DNA from 3 places in the Christiangramia fulva genome. Region 2 is predicted to be linked to each of the others. Evidence: riboswitches for the same ligand, from Rfam matches in the RefSeq annotation. Region 2 holds a riboswitch; each other region holds the start of a gene.

Region 1 (4,488 bases), 900 kb from region 2:
AAAGGTAATCTATGAGATCGTGAGTGTTTTCAAATTTTATAATTGCCATATTTTTTAAAATTAATGTTTTCGAATTTTTTGAGTTATCTTGATTTTAGTTCCTGCTATTAATTGTATTCTGGCTTTAATTTGTTCGTGTCCAATTCAAACCCTTCATCTTCTTTAAAATTATATAATTTATAAACATAAATCTCTTCATCTTCAAAAGTTTCGAATTCGAAATCATCTGCACTATATATGACCAACGTAAAAGCTGATGCAGGTGGCGAGATGCTAGAGGTCCATAGTCCAAAAACATATTGCAAATGCTCCTGCAATTCGGGATAATATTTTAAGTATATGTGAGGGACCAATGTACCAAAATCGGGTTCAAAATCGATTTCCAGTTTACCCAATACATCTTTCCTGCATAAAAAGTTAATAAGATCTTCCGCATTTTCAAACTTTATTGTAGCCATATATGTCGAAAATTTTACTTTAGTTTCCAAAAAAAGAAGTGTAGCAGAATATGATATTACTTAGCTTTTAAAAATCTTCCGAAGTTCCTTTATATCTTCAAGTAATTGCGGGTATTCTTCTTCCAACACATACTATCCTGTACTAAAGCCATACTTTTCCCTCAAAATTTCTACTTCTGAACCCTCTGTAAATATTCTCCTCTTATACTCCCCATTTTCGAAGTAAGTAGATTCTTCTATTTCTCTATCTCTTAAATCAAGCCCTGAGAAAACAGGTGTATCTAGTCCCCGGAACCATCCCGAAGCTATTATCTCTTCATGTTTTTCCTTATAGATTTTATGAAATTCGGCTCCGAAATAATCTTCAAATGATTCGGGATCCTGATAAAATATATATTCACAAAAAAAGAGATTTACCAGATTCTCTGCATATTCATCACTGTCCACCAACTCCTGCCAGTCTTTAAAACTTTCGAATTGCGGATGAGAATTGTTCATATCTTCAGGATAGGCGGATCCTATGTAGACATACCTTTGGAATTCCTCTGAGGGATCTTCCCTGTACAATATCTTCTCTGTTTCTTCCATTTACGTTCTAATTAAATGGCAAATTTCCTTTTTCAAAAATTAATTCCCGGATCCAGGTTTTCTGAATTCTCTTCTAACATATAGGTTTTATCGTCAAAAACAATAACCACCCGATTCTGATCCAGAGATTTCATCAAAATTTCTACAAGCTTTAAAATCCCTTCTCGTAGTACAGATTCTTTTTTGGGAAATTTTGGATACTGAATAAAGCTTATTTCAATAGAAGGCTCGTCCTGTCCTGAAAACACAATATCGCAATGAGAAATTTTTGTGCTCAACTGAATGTCTAATTCCTTATGAACCTGTGCCTGGGCAGCCACCAATTTCAACTTGAATTCCCTTAAAGGGATCAATTCCTCGCGGTATCCTCTTTTCAACCCAAAAGTGGCTACTGCTCTAAAGGTTTTAGATTTTATAATATTCATGGAAAATAAAGGCTAAGTGATTCTAATATTTAGCTGAATAAGTTATTAATAATTAAGAAGCAATAAAACCGCCTGATTTTTGCCAGAAAAAATAACTTTTTATATATTTGAGAATCATTACGAATCTCTTAATAGAGATAGCAACCAGCGATAACAAGCAACGGTGCTTTAACAATGAGCCTTATCAAAGGAAATAAAATGTTACTTCCAGTATTTTTGTAAGCTCCTGCGTAATGATGTTTTATTAACATCAATACTATCTTATGCTTAAACCTGATCATTTCTGCAAATTTCTTAACAGCCTTGTTAAAGAATACCATTTTGTAATTATATCCACACATCCAGCTTCTAAAGAAAGAAAAGAAGCAGGAAAAATTTATGAATTAATCCCGAAATATGTTCAAGACTATTCTAATGAAGCTTTAAACTTAAATAAACTGGCACCTCAAACACTACATTTTCTCAAGCTAAGAGGATTAAAGGTTCCAACCAAAAGAGTTTGGAAGAACTCATTGGAAAAATAAAAGGAGGTGAATAGGACGACCTAAAGTTTGGGATGATAGGCGGCTTTAAAAAAGGAAAGTTAAAACAAATTATTTCTCATGAGATATCTAAAATTTAAAATGTTGGCAGGGGGATATCCTAATTTTCGATTTCCATCTGGTCTAATAGAAGAAGTTGATTTGCAGGACTTTTGTAATAAAGAAGAAGAAAGATTGGCTTTGTCTGTGGAAACACAATTTGAAACATACCCATCTAATATTCCAATGGAAAGTCTGGAAGGGCATGAAATAGCAGTCTTAAGTAAATCTCAACTTTCAGGATGCCAATTTGTATTAAGGTTTATCAGAATAACTAATGGTAAAAGAGTTAAGACTTTCGAAATCAAAAGTGATGAGCATTTTTTGAAACAAGGGAACCCGAAAGTTTACAATATAACTGAAAATGAAGACATTAAACCTCAGGATAAAATCCCTAAATTCTATCTGTATGAAATTTGGAACTACCTGGAACAATTAGATATCCTATACAGAGGAGAATCCTTGGCAAAAGTGTACCATGAAGTAACCTCGCATGCTTATAGTTCCTTCTTAATAGAATGTTATAAAGAAAGGAGCCTTGACTGGATAAGCTTTTTAGGCATATCTCAATCAGAAAAAATTCTGGAGCTTTACCGTCTTTTAGATATAAGCAGAAGAAGCTTAGGTCTTGAGTTAGATAGACTGCCGATTTCCCTGGAAAGAGAGCTTAAAATGTTCCGGGATATCCGTAATCCTTTAAAAAAAAGAATAAAAAGAAATTATGAAAACCCTGAAGATGAAGATATACGCTTACTTTCAGATATAGGCTTATGTATCTATTATAATAATCACATCAATATTAACTCGCTTGAATCGGAAATAATACAGCGAGAAGTTCTGGAAGAATTTAAAAATCGAGGATATTATATTAGGAATGAGCACCTTTTAATGAATCATGCCAATCCAATTGAAATAAATTGGATTCCTGGAATTCCAAGTGTGAATACAATCAGGAAAGTTGTTTACAGAACAGCAAAAGATATTGCCCCTTTTGAAACTGGACTTGTCAATTCTCAATTGCAGTACGAGGGTTATTACGGAATATTTGAAAGCCTTACTGATATTGAACTTGTGAGCAAACTTAATAAGCAGGTTGGAATAAAATATTGGGGAATGGGTAGGGCATCAATCATCCGGGCTCTTAGGAAACAACTTGAAAAGCGTGGCATTGATACCTCATCAATCTCTGGAGAAAAAACTTTTTCCCTAAAATATTGTGTAGTACTTGACAATAAAAAACTGGTTCGTCTGGGAGAGATTCCGGAGAACCGATTGATGTTAATTCTAAAGGCATACCTGCGAAAGTGCTATCCCGATTGTAAGTTAGGAGAGCTGAGGATTATCAACTATGATCTGGATAAATTACAGTTTACTGTATCAGTGCATAACACGCTCTATGAGATTCCGATAAATGATCTTTTGAAAAAGAAGAGAGAAATGAAAGCTCTATAAAGACAAGATCAGCATTAGATTATAAGCAATTGAACGTTGTAAATAATAACAAAAAGACTATGAAACAAGAATTAATAAATGCCTATTACCATACATCTTATAATATCTTCGAACCTCCTATAAGTATAAAGATAGGTCAACAAAATCCTCAATTAGATATTTTATTAAAAAACCATCATCAATCTTGTTGGGCCTATGTTACAGCTTACAATCCTTTTTCAGAATTACTGCCCGATGAAGAAAATGAAGAACGCCATTGCCTTTTAAAAGATAAATTGAATGAATATCCTTTTTTGGAAGGTGAAGGTGTGGGATTAGACCCCTCCTGGAATCCCGAAAAAAGTCTCCTGATCCTGGGGATTTCTGAAACAGATGCGGTAAAGTTGGGGGAATATTTTCAGCAAAATGCAATTGTGGTGGGCAGAAGAAAGGGTCAGGCCCGATTGGTACTATTGAAATAGAAGAGGATGATTCGTAATTATATTTAATTCTAGTTTCCTCTGTAAAAATTACAGAAAAGACGGTTACCATTCAAGGTAAGATCTATTAATAATAAATAAAAGAAAATTAAGACTATGGCTATTATCAAATTTGAGAATTCAAAAGACCTTATCAATTACTTGTGCAAAGAGGATGTCCTGGGGATATTAAAAGTTTCATTTACTTCCGAATGGAGCTCTGAACTTACGCCATCATTTAATTTTTATTATTCAGATTTAGATGAACATTTATCTAATATCTTTTCTCAATGGCTACAAGAAACAAGAAGTGCTCCCTCGGAAATACATTTAGTATTTACTAATGCAGAGGATTTTTCAATTGAGGCGGTAGAAAATTTTGAGTATAATGAGACAGAAAAAAAATATGCGAAGGAAATAATAATATATGATGCTCTGGGTTCGATTCTGGATGAAGAATTGGAGTTGCAATTTGAAAATGCTCATATAGAAATAGAGGGACCAGATTTTAACCTAAAAAACCTAA
Region 2 (4,488 bases):
AGTGGGGGCTTTTTTTGCGGCTTCAATATAGGGTAATAAATAAGCCACGGCTTTTTTCATCACCCTTGCCGATTTCACCACTTGTGGCAGGAACATTTTCCCACTTCCGAAGAGGTCTCCCACGACATTCATCCCGATCATCAAAGGTCCTTCGATCACATCCAGAGGTTTTTCGGCCTCCTGCCGCGCCTGTTCTATGTCTTCAAGAATAAAGCCGTCTATTCCTTTTACCAGCGCATGGGTAATCCTATCCTGAAGCGGTTTTTCTCTCCATGCAAGATCGGTTTTTTGCACTTTTTTGGAAGCGACCACATTTTCAGCAAAATCCAGCAATCGTTCCGTGGCATCATCGCGACGATCCAGGATCACATCTTCAACATGTTCGAGCAGGTCTTTGGGAATCTCATCATAAACCTCCAGCATTCCGGGGTTTACGATTCCCATATTCATTCCGGCTTTGATCGCGTGATACAGAAAAGCAGAATGCATGGCCTCACGAACGGGATTATTTCCGCGGAAAGAAAAGGAAACATTGCTCACCCCGCCGCTAACGCTGCAATAAGGGAGATTTTCTTTCACCCAGCGCGTAGCTTCAATGAAATCGATCGCGTTACGACGATGCTCATCCATCCCTGTTCCGACAGGAAAAATATTAAGATCGAAAATAATGTCTTCGGGAGGAAAATTTACTTTGTTTACAAGAATATCATAGGAACGTTTGGTAATTTCAATGCGTCGTTCATAATTATCTGCCTGGCCTACCTCGTCAAAAGCCATCACGATTACAGCTGCGCCGTATCGCCTGATTTTTTTAGCATGCTTAATGAATTCTTCTTCACCTTCCTTTAAACTGATGGAATTCACCACGCATTTTCCCTGGACAACCTGAAGACCGGCCTCGATAATTTCCCATTTCGAGCTATCGATCATGATCGGAACACGAGCGATATCGGGTTCGGCAACCATGAGATTGAGAAATTTCACCATCGCTTCCTTACCTTCAATAAGGCCATCATCCATGTTTACATCGATGATCTGTGCGCCACCTTCCACCTGCTCGCGAGCAACATCGAGGGCTTCTTCAAACTTTTCTTCTTTTATAAGACGCAGGAATTTTCTTGAACCGGCAACATTGGTTCTTTCCCCTACATTAACGAAATTGCTTTCCGGCGTGATAATCAGCGGCTCGAGTCCGGATAATTTTAAGGGACGGGACCCACCCGAACCCCCCATGGAATCTGATTTATTTATTGAATTTGTACTTATAGTACTCATATTTTACAGTTTTCGTCACCCTAAAACAGTTTAACTCCGATGAATCCTCAAGATTTCAGGGTCTCCGTTCAGTTCTCAATTAATTATTTGATTGATGGGATGCTGAAACAAGTTCAGCATGACGTTTAATTTTAATCTTTCGAGGTTTATAATTAGCGGCAATTTCAGCAATTGCCTTAATGTGGGCAGGTGTGGTACCGCAGCAGCCACCGAGGATATTCACCAGTCCTTTTTCAAGGTATTCCTTTACCTGCGCAGCCATCTCGGGAGCTTCCTGGTCATATTCTCCAAAAGCATTGGGAAGTCCGGCATTAGGGTAAGCCGAAACTCCAAAATTGGAATTTCTTGCCACTGCTTCCAGATGTGGCGTCAGTTGTTTCGCGCCGAGTGCGCAGTTAAAACCTATGCTCATCAGCGGAATATGAGAAACCGAAATCAGGAAAGCTTCAGCAGTCTGCCCCGAAAGGGTTCTTCCGGAAGCGTCGGTAATCGTACCGCTGACCATGATCGGGATATCTAAATTCAACTCTTCTTTCAATTCATCAATGGCGAACAAGGCAGCCTTGGCATTCAATGTATCAAAAACGGTTTCCACTAGAAGTACATCCACACCGCCGTCGATCAAAGCCTTAGCTTGTTCCTTGTAATTTTCATATAATTCTTCAAATGAAATCGCCCTGTAGCCGGGATCATTTACATCGGGGCTCATACTCGCCGTCTTATTGGTGGGTCCCATTGCACCAGCGACAAATCTTGGCTTTTCAGGATTTTCAGCCGTTACTTCCTCTGCCACTTTTTTGGCAATTTTAGCCGACTCGTAATTCAGCTCATACACCAGATCCTCCATTTTATAATCGGCCATGGCGATGCGCGTACCTGAAAATGTATTGGTTTCCACAATATCGGCACCGGCTTCAAAATATTTTCGGTGGATATCGGCGATGGCGTTTGGCTGTGTGATTGACAACAGGTCGTTATTTCCTTTTAAGGAAACCGGCCAGTCGGCAAATCGTTTTCCGCGGAAATCTTCTTCAGAAAATTTATATTCCTGAAGCATGGTTCCCATGGCTCCATCGAGTATCAGTATTTTTTGTGAGAGTACGTCTTCTATTTTTGACATTTGATTGTAATAATTGTTATCAAAAAAGAAGGAGGAAAGAATCTTTTGTTATCTATCCGCGCCAGGCGTGGTAGAACGTAGCACCTTCTCCCGTGGGAGGGTTGCTAAGGCTTCAGCGGGTCTATTCCCTCAGCCTTTCTTGATAACGACATTTTATAAATGAACTTATAACGCAAATATAGGGCGAAGCCTTGAATTTGCAAGGATTTTTAGAAAAAGTTAGCTTAAATAAGTTAAAGAGGAAATGAGTTAAAAAGCTAAAAGTAATATTGAAAAAGAATTAACTCATTTCCTTCTTAACTCTTTTACTTTGTTTATTCAATTTTTTCTCCATTCAACTGAACGGCATAACTGATCTCGGCCGCTTTTTCAAGCATTTTGGCAACAGAACAGTATTTTTTCATGGATAGATCAACCGCTCTTTTTGCTTTGGCCGGAGGCACATCGCCTTTCAGAATAAAATCAAGATGAATTTTCTTAAAAACATTCGGAATGGCTCCGTCTACACGGAAACCTTCCACTTCAACCCGTAAATCTTCCAGTTCGTGCTGCTGTTTTTTTAGGATCATCACCACGTCAATACTACTACAGCCCGCGATCCCACGAAGCAATAAATCCATGGGACTGGAACCTTTTGGATCTGCTTCAGATTTATTATCGAGCAGCACGATATCGCCCCGCTCATTTTTGGTTTCAAAAAGATAATTATCGTTGATTCTTCTTAAACTGACCTTCATTTATATGATTTTTAGCAAAGATAACATTCCTTATCTGGATTTGAAGTGCTCATCTAAACTGTTAAGCGCAGCAGTAAAACCTTCCTGAAATCCCATATTCAAAATAGTTTCGAGCTCTTTAGCGGAGTTATATTTTGTTTCTATTCTGACTAAAGTACGCGCCCCTTCCGGTTCAAACTCCACTTTCCAGTAAGCTTTCGGAAGCTCCTCATTCACCTTTCCGTTTTCATCACAGAAAGAATCAATCCCTTCAAAAAGCTGCTCAGGTATTACTAATTTATATTCCACAATGGCATGGTGTTCTTCGCCTTCTGGACCAATCATCGCATAAAACCATTTTCCTCCTTCACGAAATTTCATCGATTTGGTCTTAGCTTTCCAGGGTTTCGGCGCCCACCATTTATCTAGAGTTTCCGGAAGCGTCCATGCCGACCAGACAACATCAACCGGAGCGGCAAATTCTTTCTCAACGATCACCGCATTTTCATCCATATTTATCCTAAAATCCATTTTTAAAGTTTCCATCTGCCTCCTATTTTAAGCTGAAAAAAAATATTTTTTCGTGATTTTTCTGAAACTAATTTAGCCTTTATAAGCTTATGTAACTGAGAAAGAGGAGTTAAAAAAACCTGCGGAAACTAAATCCGCAGGTTTTGGAAAACAAGTATAATAGACTAATTAAACTCCTATACTCTGCACCACTTCCCGCTTGGCTTCTTTTTTTGTTCCATCGAATCCTTCAACACCTCCAACAGTGGTGTATTTCAATACGAATTTCTTATCGGGATGAATTTTTTGATAGGCGCTCTGGCACATGATCGCCGCCTCGTGAAAACCGGAAAGGATCAGTTTCAATTTTCCTTTATAGGTATTCACATCGCCGATCGCGTAAACGCCGGGAATGTTCGTTTGATAATCGTAAGAATTATCAACCTTGATAGCGTTTTTCTCAATTTCGAGGCCCCAGTTGCCAATAGGTCCAAGTTTGGGAGACAATCCAAAAAGAGGAATAAAATCATCCACTTCCCGAAATTCCTCGCCCCGTGCTTCATCTTTATGACGGATCACCACCTGTTCCAGCTCATTTTCACCACGAAGTCCAACGACTTCAGCATTGGTGATCATTTCGATCTTTCCGAGTTTTGCCAATTCAGAAACTCTTTCCACAGAATCCAGCGCGCCACGAAATTCGGCTCTTCTATGTACCAAAGCAACTTCCGAAGCGATATCGGCCAAATAAATCGCCCAATCTAAAGCCGAATCACCGCCGCCGGCAATCACTACCCGACGGTTTCGATAGATCTCCGGATCTTTGATAAAATAAGAAACTCCCTTATCTTCATAATCGCTAATATT
Region 3 (4,488 bases), 540 kb from region 2:
ATCTACATAGATATATATCCGTCTTAAAGATCCTCCATAAGCAGCAGGTGCAATAACCCCTTCAACGCCAGATAGCATTTGCCTCAGAGTGAGGTAAGCTACATCATAGAGCTCTTTCCCTGTTTTCTCTGTACTGCTAACAGTTAATAACATTAATGGCTTTGAAGCCGTTGGGTCAAAGGGTTGCACCATGGGAGGCAAAGTACCGGGCGGTTGGTAATACATATCAGACATCGCATACGAAGAAGTATTCGCCATTGCTTCTGCGGCAGAAATATCTTCATCATAAAAATTAGTAACGATACTTGTGCCCATGATGCTCTTAGACTCCTGTTTTGCAATACCGGGAGATTGTCCCGTCCACCGTTCCATACGGCTGGTGATATCCTTTTCTACTACCTCAGCCGGCATTCCCGGGTACAGGGTTAATATCTGCATTGCAGATTTTTTAAATTGCGGCAATATATCTACTGCCATACGCGGAATTAAAACCCCTGCCAAAACCACTACAGCAATAGAAAATACTATAATGAGGTAAGGGTTTCTGAATGATTTTTTAATCATTTAGAAAATATGTTTATATAAGTAAGACTTTGAAAAGCAGGAAGAAAATGCTTTTCGTTAGCGGGAAGGTTTAATTATAAAGCAGGCTGATATAGGATTGTAATAATCCCAATTATCCACAAAAAGAATGGATGTAAAATGAAATTTAAATAAGCAGCCTTATTTAATTAATAGGTGATTAAACCTTCTGAGAAGAGAAAGAATTTGGTGGCCCCCGTAACGGATTTACAACACCAGGAGGCGCAAGATTATGCCCAATAATTTCAGGATGGTTTACCGTCCTGTTAAATTCTGGAACGTAAACTAATATGTTTAAGATAATGGCACCCAGAAAGAGCGTTTCTGGCGAAATGGTTATTTTCTGACTCCCGGGATTTTCAAAAGAATCTTTAATTATCTTATGGTGTTCACATTTCATGGGAGGCCAGAAGTAGATCTTATGCCCCGTATAGTTCCTGCGCAACTCGCAGGTACTTAAGCCCTCAGCATGTTTATGATGTTCTGGGTGGAATAAATGAGTAGAGCACACACCCTGCCATGGAAATATCATCAGGAGCATTAAGCCTAAAAAAAATATGGCATATGATTTTCTGCTCATATGGCTAAGCTAATTAATAATAGTCGGTTATGAAAATTAATTAAGTAAATGAATTGATAGACATCATCAACATCAAAAATTTCTGCTGAATTTCAAGCATTAAAAAAGCCTGACCAAGTTCTTGCTTAATCAGGCTTAATTGTTTGTTTACATATTCTGAATTTTCCGCTCTATCCAGTACTTACTGTTTCTCTTTACTCCAGTAATCAGGATTAATGAATAATCCAGTCGAAAATTCTTTTCTAGTTTTATCCACTGTAATTCTACAGCTAATTGATGTAATACCTTTTTTATTTGCTTTATTCTTATGTACTAAAAATATTGTTTTCATATCTATTTAATTTGTGGTTAGTTTAAATTTTTATAAGTTTGAGCATCATTTAGAATCTCTTGGATGAGATAGCAACCAGCGATAACAAGCAACGGTGCTAAAGCAATGAGCCTTCTTTAAGGAAAAAAATGTTAACCTGCTCTTATACGCTTTTCTGAATGGTATAAAAACATACCATTATGACAGTACACCATAAATACTTAAGCTTTGAGGACCGTGAGGTTATGAAAATTAGCTTCTCCACTCTAATCATTAGAGTTGAGAGCCTTAATGAAAAATATGGTTCCCTATCAAGATTTGCAGAAGCCTGCCGATTATGGGGAGTTACTAACGGAAAGATTTACTTCCTTAGCGAAATGATGATGCCTCCACCCTCTATAAATAAAATCATAGATGAAATTTTACTTCCCATAGGTATGGAGCATAAAGTAGATTTTGCTTTTGCTTTTGAGTATATGCTTGGTGACTGTGAAATAAGTAGACAGCAAGTTGGGAAACCAATCCCAGGAATTAAAGATATCACCTGGCTCGGTAGTGAGGTAATTATCAAGGTAATTTTGTATGGTACCAAACAGATTAAGTCGGATTTTAAGTGTCCCCCTTTAATAGATTTACTCCCCCGATTTAGCACCTTTCTTTTCCCTAAAAAAGTTGACAACTTGACGTAGGTGAGAGATTGAATTGAACCAGACCAAAAACAAAAAAGCCTCTTACCGAATAAACGGAAAAAAGCTTCTCATTGGTTAGCACCTCTCAGCGCTAACTACACATCCCAGTCTCCTGGGACAAACAACACAACTACTCTTTAGTGCCAAAAAAAGCCCCTGTTTTGTAGGAGCTTATTTGTACTTTGCGGTCTGGACGAGACTCGAACTCGCGACCCCCTGCGTGACAGGCAGGTATTCTAACCAACTGAACTACCAGACCGTTGCTTTAATGCGAGGGCAAATATACTATCCTTTTTAATTTCACCAAACCTTTTTTTGAGATTTTTAGAAATTAAAAAAACTATCTTAACCAAACTTTTGTTTCTCAATTAAATAGGTGGTTAGTATGCTGTCAAAATCTTTATTAACGTCTGCAGGCATATACTTGATCCTGTATTTTGCACATTGCATTTTAAGGTCGGCAAGATACTTTTCCACCTCCTTTTTATAATTCTCACGTATATTATCAGAATACAGATCTACCTCCAATCCTGTTTCCACATCGGTGAATCGTCGTGGTGTATTCTCGAAATCAAAATCCAGCTCCCTTTTTTCATCCATCACGTGGAATAAGATCACCTCATGCCGATTGTATTTTAAATGTCGCAAGGCTTCAAATAGCTTTTCTTCCCCCGCATCGGCCTGGAACATATCGGTGAACAAAAAAATCAGCGACCTTCGCTTTAGTTTTTCAGCAATCTGGTGGAGATAAGTATAGGTATCGGTATTACGGTTTTTATGCGGATTCGATAAAATCTCGTTCATCTTGTCCAGCAGCATATGGTGATGACGCTCACTGGATTTTTCGGGGGCATAATATTCAAATTCATCGCTGTAAATACTTAGTCCAACGGCATCCCGCTGCCTCTTCAGTATTTGCATCAAACAAGCCGAAGCCAGTACCGAAAACCCTATTTTATTCAAAGAAGACAAACTCTGCTCCTTCAGTTTTGGATAATGCATCGAAGCCGAATTATCCAGGATCAAATGACAGCGTAAATTCGTTTCCTCTTCATACCGTCGCGTATAGAGCTTATCGGTCTTTGCATACAATTTCCAGTCTATATGCCGCGTGCTCTCTCCCGAATTATAGATCTTATGCTCGGCAAATTCTGCGGAAAAGCCGTGAAACGGACTCTTATGCATGCCCGAAATATAACCTTCCACCACCTGTTTTGCGAGCAGGTCAAGATGGAGAAAACCTCCGGTTTCGTGAATTTCTTTGCTTAGATCCATAGGAAAGCTGAAAATAGCGATACTATCCCAATAAAAAAAGCTCCCGGGTATGGGAGCTTTAAATATTTTATTTCAATTACTGAATACTACAGCAGTTGATCAAGTGCCTCAGCGTAAGTTTGCTTTGGAGCAACACCTACCTGGCGTCCTACAACTTCTCCGTTTTGGAAAACAAGAACGGTAGGAATATTTCTTACACCGTATTTAGCAGCAAATTCCTGGTTAGCATCAACATCAAGCTTACCAACAACCGCTTTGCCATCGTATTCAGAGCTGATTTCCTCGATGATCGGTCCAACCATTCTACAGGGTCCGCACCATGCAGCCCAAAAATCAACCATTACAGGCTTATCGCTTTTAAGCACTTTTTCTTCAAAATTCGCGTCAGTTATTTCTACAGCCATAATTATATCTGTTTTTTCTGATTTTACATTTGTTTCGTAAAAATAGTCAATAATATTCTGAAACCTTACAACCCCAATATTTTATTTAGCTATTCGCTCATTGTTGAGCTTTATGCCGGGGGCCTCCCGCCAAGGCGGGAGCCGGGCTTTCAGCTTTACACGCCTGCCTGACGGCAGCCGGGGTAGTTCGCCTCAATCCCTGCCCCATGCTTCGACTCTGCTCAGCATGACTTCATGTTTGGAGTCACATTGAACGGAGTCGAAATGTGACTAATTAATTCAGTTTATACATAAACTGTTCCTTTTCCAGCATTTCCAAAAGCTCCTGTGATATTTTTACTTTGTGCTTCCTGCTGGGCATATGCAGTTTCACCTGCTCTTTCATTTCATAGACCACAAAATTAAGTCGGTGATCCCCTTTATGGCTCTGGAATGTATCTTTTAGCCACTCTATTTTTTCAGATTTGAGATCATCGATATTCAGCTGAATCGTTAATTTCTTTGCGTATTTATCCATCACGTCATGCAGCAGGTTCATATCGGTAAACTGGATTCTCGGTTCACCTTTTTTACCGGTTTCCTTATTGGTCCAGCCTTCTTTAATATAACACCTCAAATGCACAAAATTATTGGGCACCAGGAAATGTT

What was found. A riboswitch is a leader RNA that binds a small molecule or an ion and turns the genes downstream of it on or off. The one in region 2 is predicted to bind S-adenosylmethionine.
Region 1: linked by a shared signal. The riboswitch ahead of C7S20_RS05510 (hypothetical protein) and the one ahead of C7S20_RS09550 (homocysteine S-methyltransferase family protein) in region 2 are both predicted to bind S-adenosylmethionine.
Region 3: linked by a shared signal. The riboswitch ahead of C7S20_RS07155 (hypothetical protein) and the one ahead of C7S20_RS09550 (homocysteine S-methyltransferase family protein) in region 2 are both predicted to bind S-adenosylmethionine.

What each region holds. Positions count from the first base shown of each region.
Region 1 is NZ_CP028136.1:1,192,755-1,197,242, reverse strand. Features, by position in the region: gene C7S20_RS05530 (hypothetical protein) at 1-49, opposite strand, end outside; gene C7S20_RS05525 (hypothetical protein) at 108-458, opposite strand; gene C7S20_RS05520 (hypothetical protein) at 591-1,046, opposite strand; gene C7S20_RS05515 (hypothetical protein) at 1,079-1,471, opposite strand; SAM-I-IV-variant riboswitch at 1,581-1,678, shown strand; gene C7S20_RS05510 (hypothetical protein) at 1,735-1,995, shown strand; gene C7S20_RS05505 (hypothetical protein) at 2,074-3,504, shown strand; gene C7S20_RS05500 (DUF3293 domain-containing protein) at 3,564-3,965, shown strand; gene C7S20_RS05495 (hypothetical protein) at 4,080-4,488, shown strand, end outside.
Region 2 is NZ_CP028136.1:2,088,428-2,092,915, reverse strand. Features, by position in the region: gene C7S20_RS09555 (vitamin B12 dependent-methionine synthase activation domain-containing protein) at 1-1,233, opposite strand, end outside; gene C7S20_RS09550 (homocysteine S-methyltransferase family protein) at 1,355-2,395, opposite strand; SAM riboswitch class I at 2,441-2,544, opposite strand; gene C7S20_RS09545 (OsmC family protein) at 2,710-3,132, opposite strand; gene C7S20_RS09540 (SRPBCC family protein) at 3,163-3,657, opposite strand; gene C7S20_RS09535 (NAD(P)/FAD-dependent oxidoreductase) at 3,811-4,488, opposite strand, start outside.
Region 3 is NZ_CP028136.1:1,548,469-1,552,956, reverse strand. Features, by position in the region: gene C7S20_RS07170 (efflux RND transporter permease subunit) at 1-564, opposite strand, end outside; gene C7S20_RS07165 (hypothetical protein) at 743-1,162, opposite strand; gene C7S20_RS07160 (Arm DNA-binding domain-containing protein) at 1,344-1,493, opposite strand; SAM-I-IV-variant riboswitch at 1,534-1,631, shown strand; gene C7S20_RS07155 (hypothetical protein) at 1,673-2,161, shown strand; tRNA gene C7S20_RS07150 (tRNA-Asp) at 2,347-2,420, opposite strand; gene C7S20_RS07145 (DUF58 domain-containing protein) at 2,507-3,436, opposite strand; gene trxA (thioredoxin) at 3,523-3,891, opposite strand; gene dnaE (DNA polymerase III subunit alpha) at 4,115-4,488, opposite strand, start outside.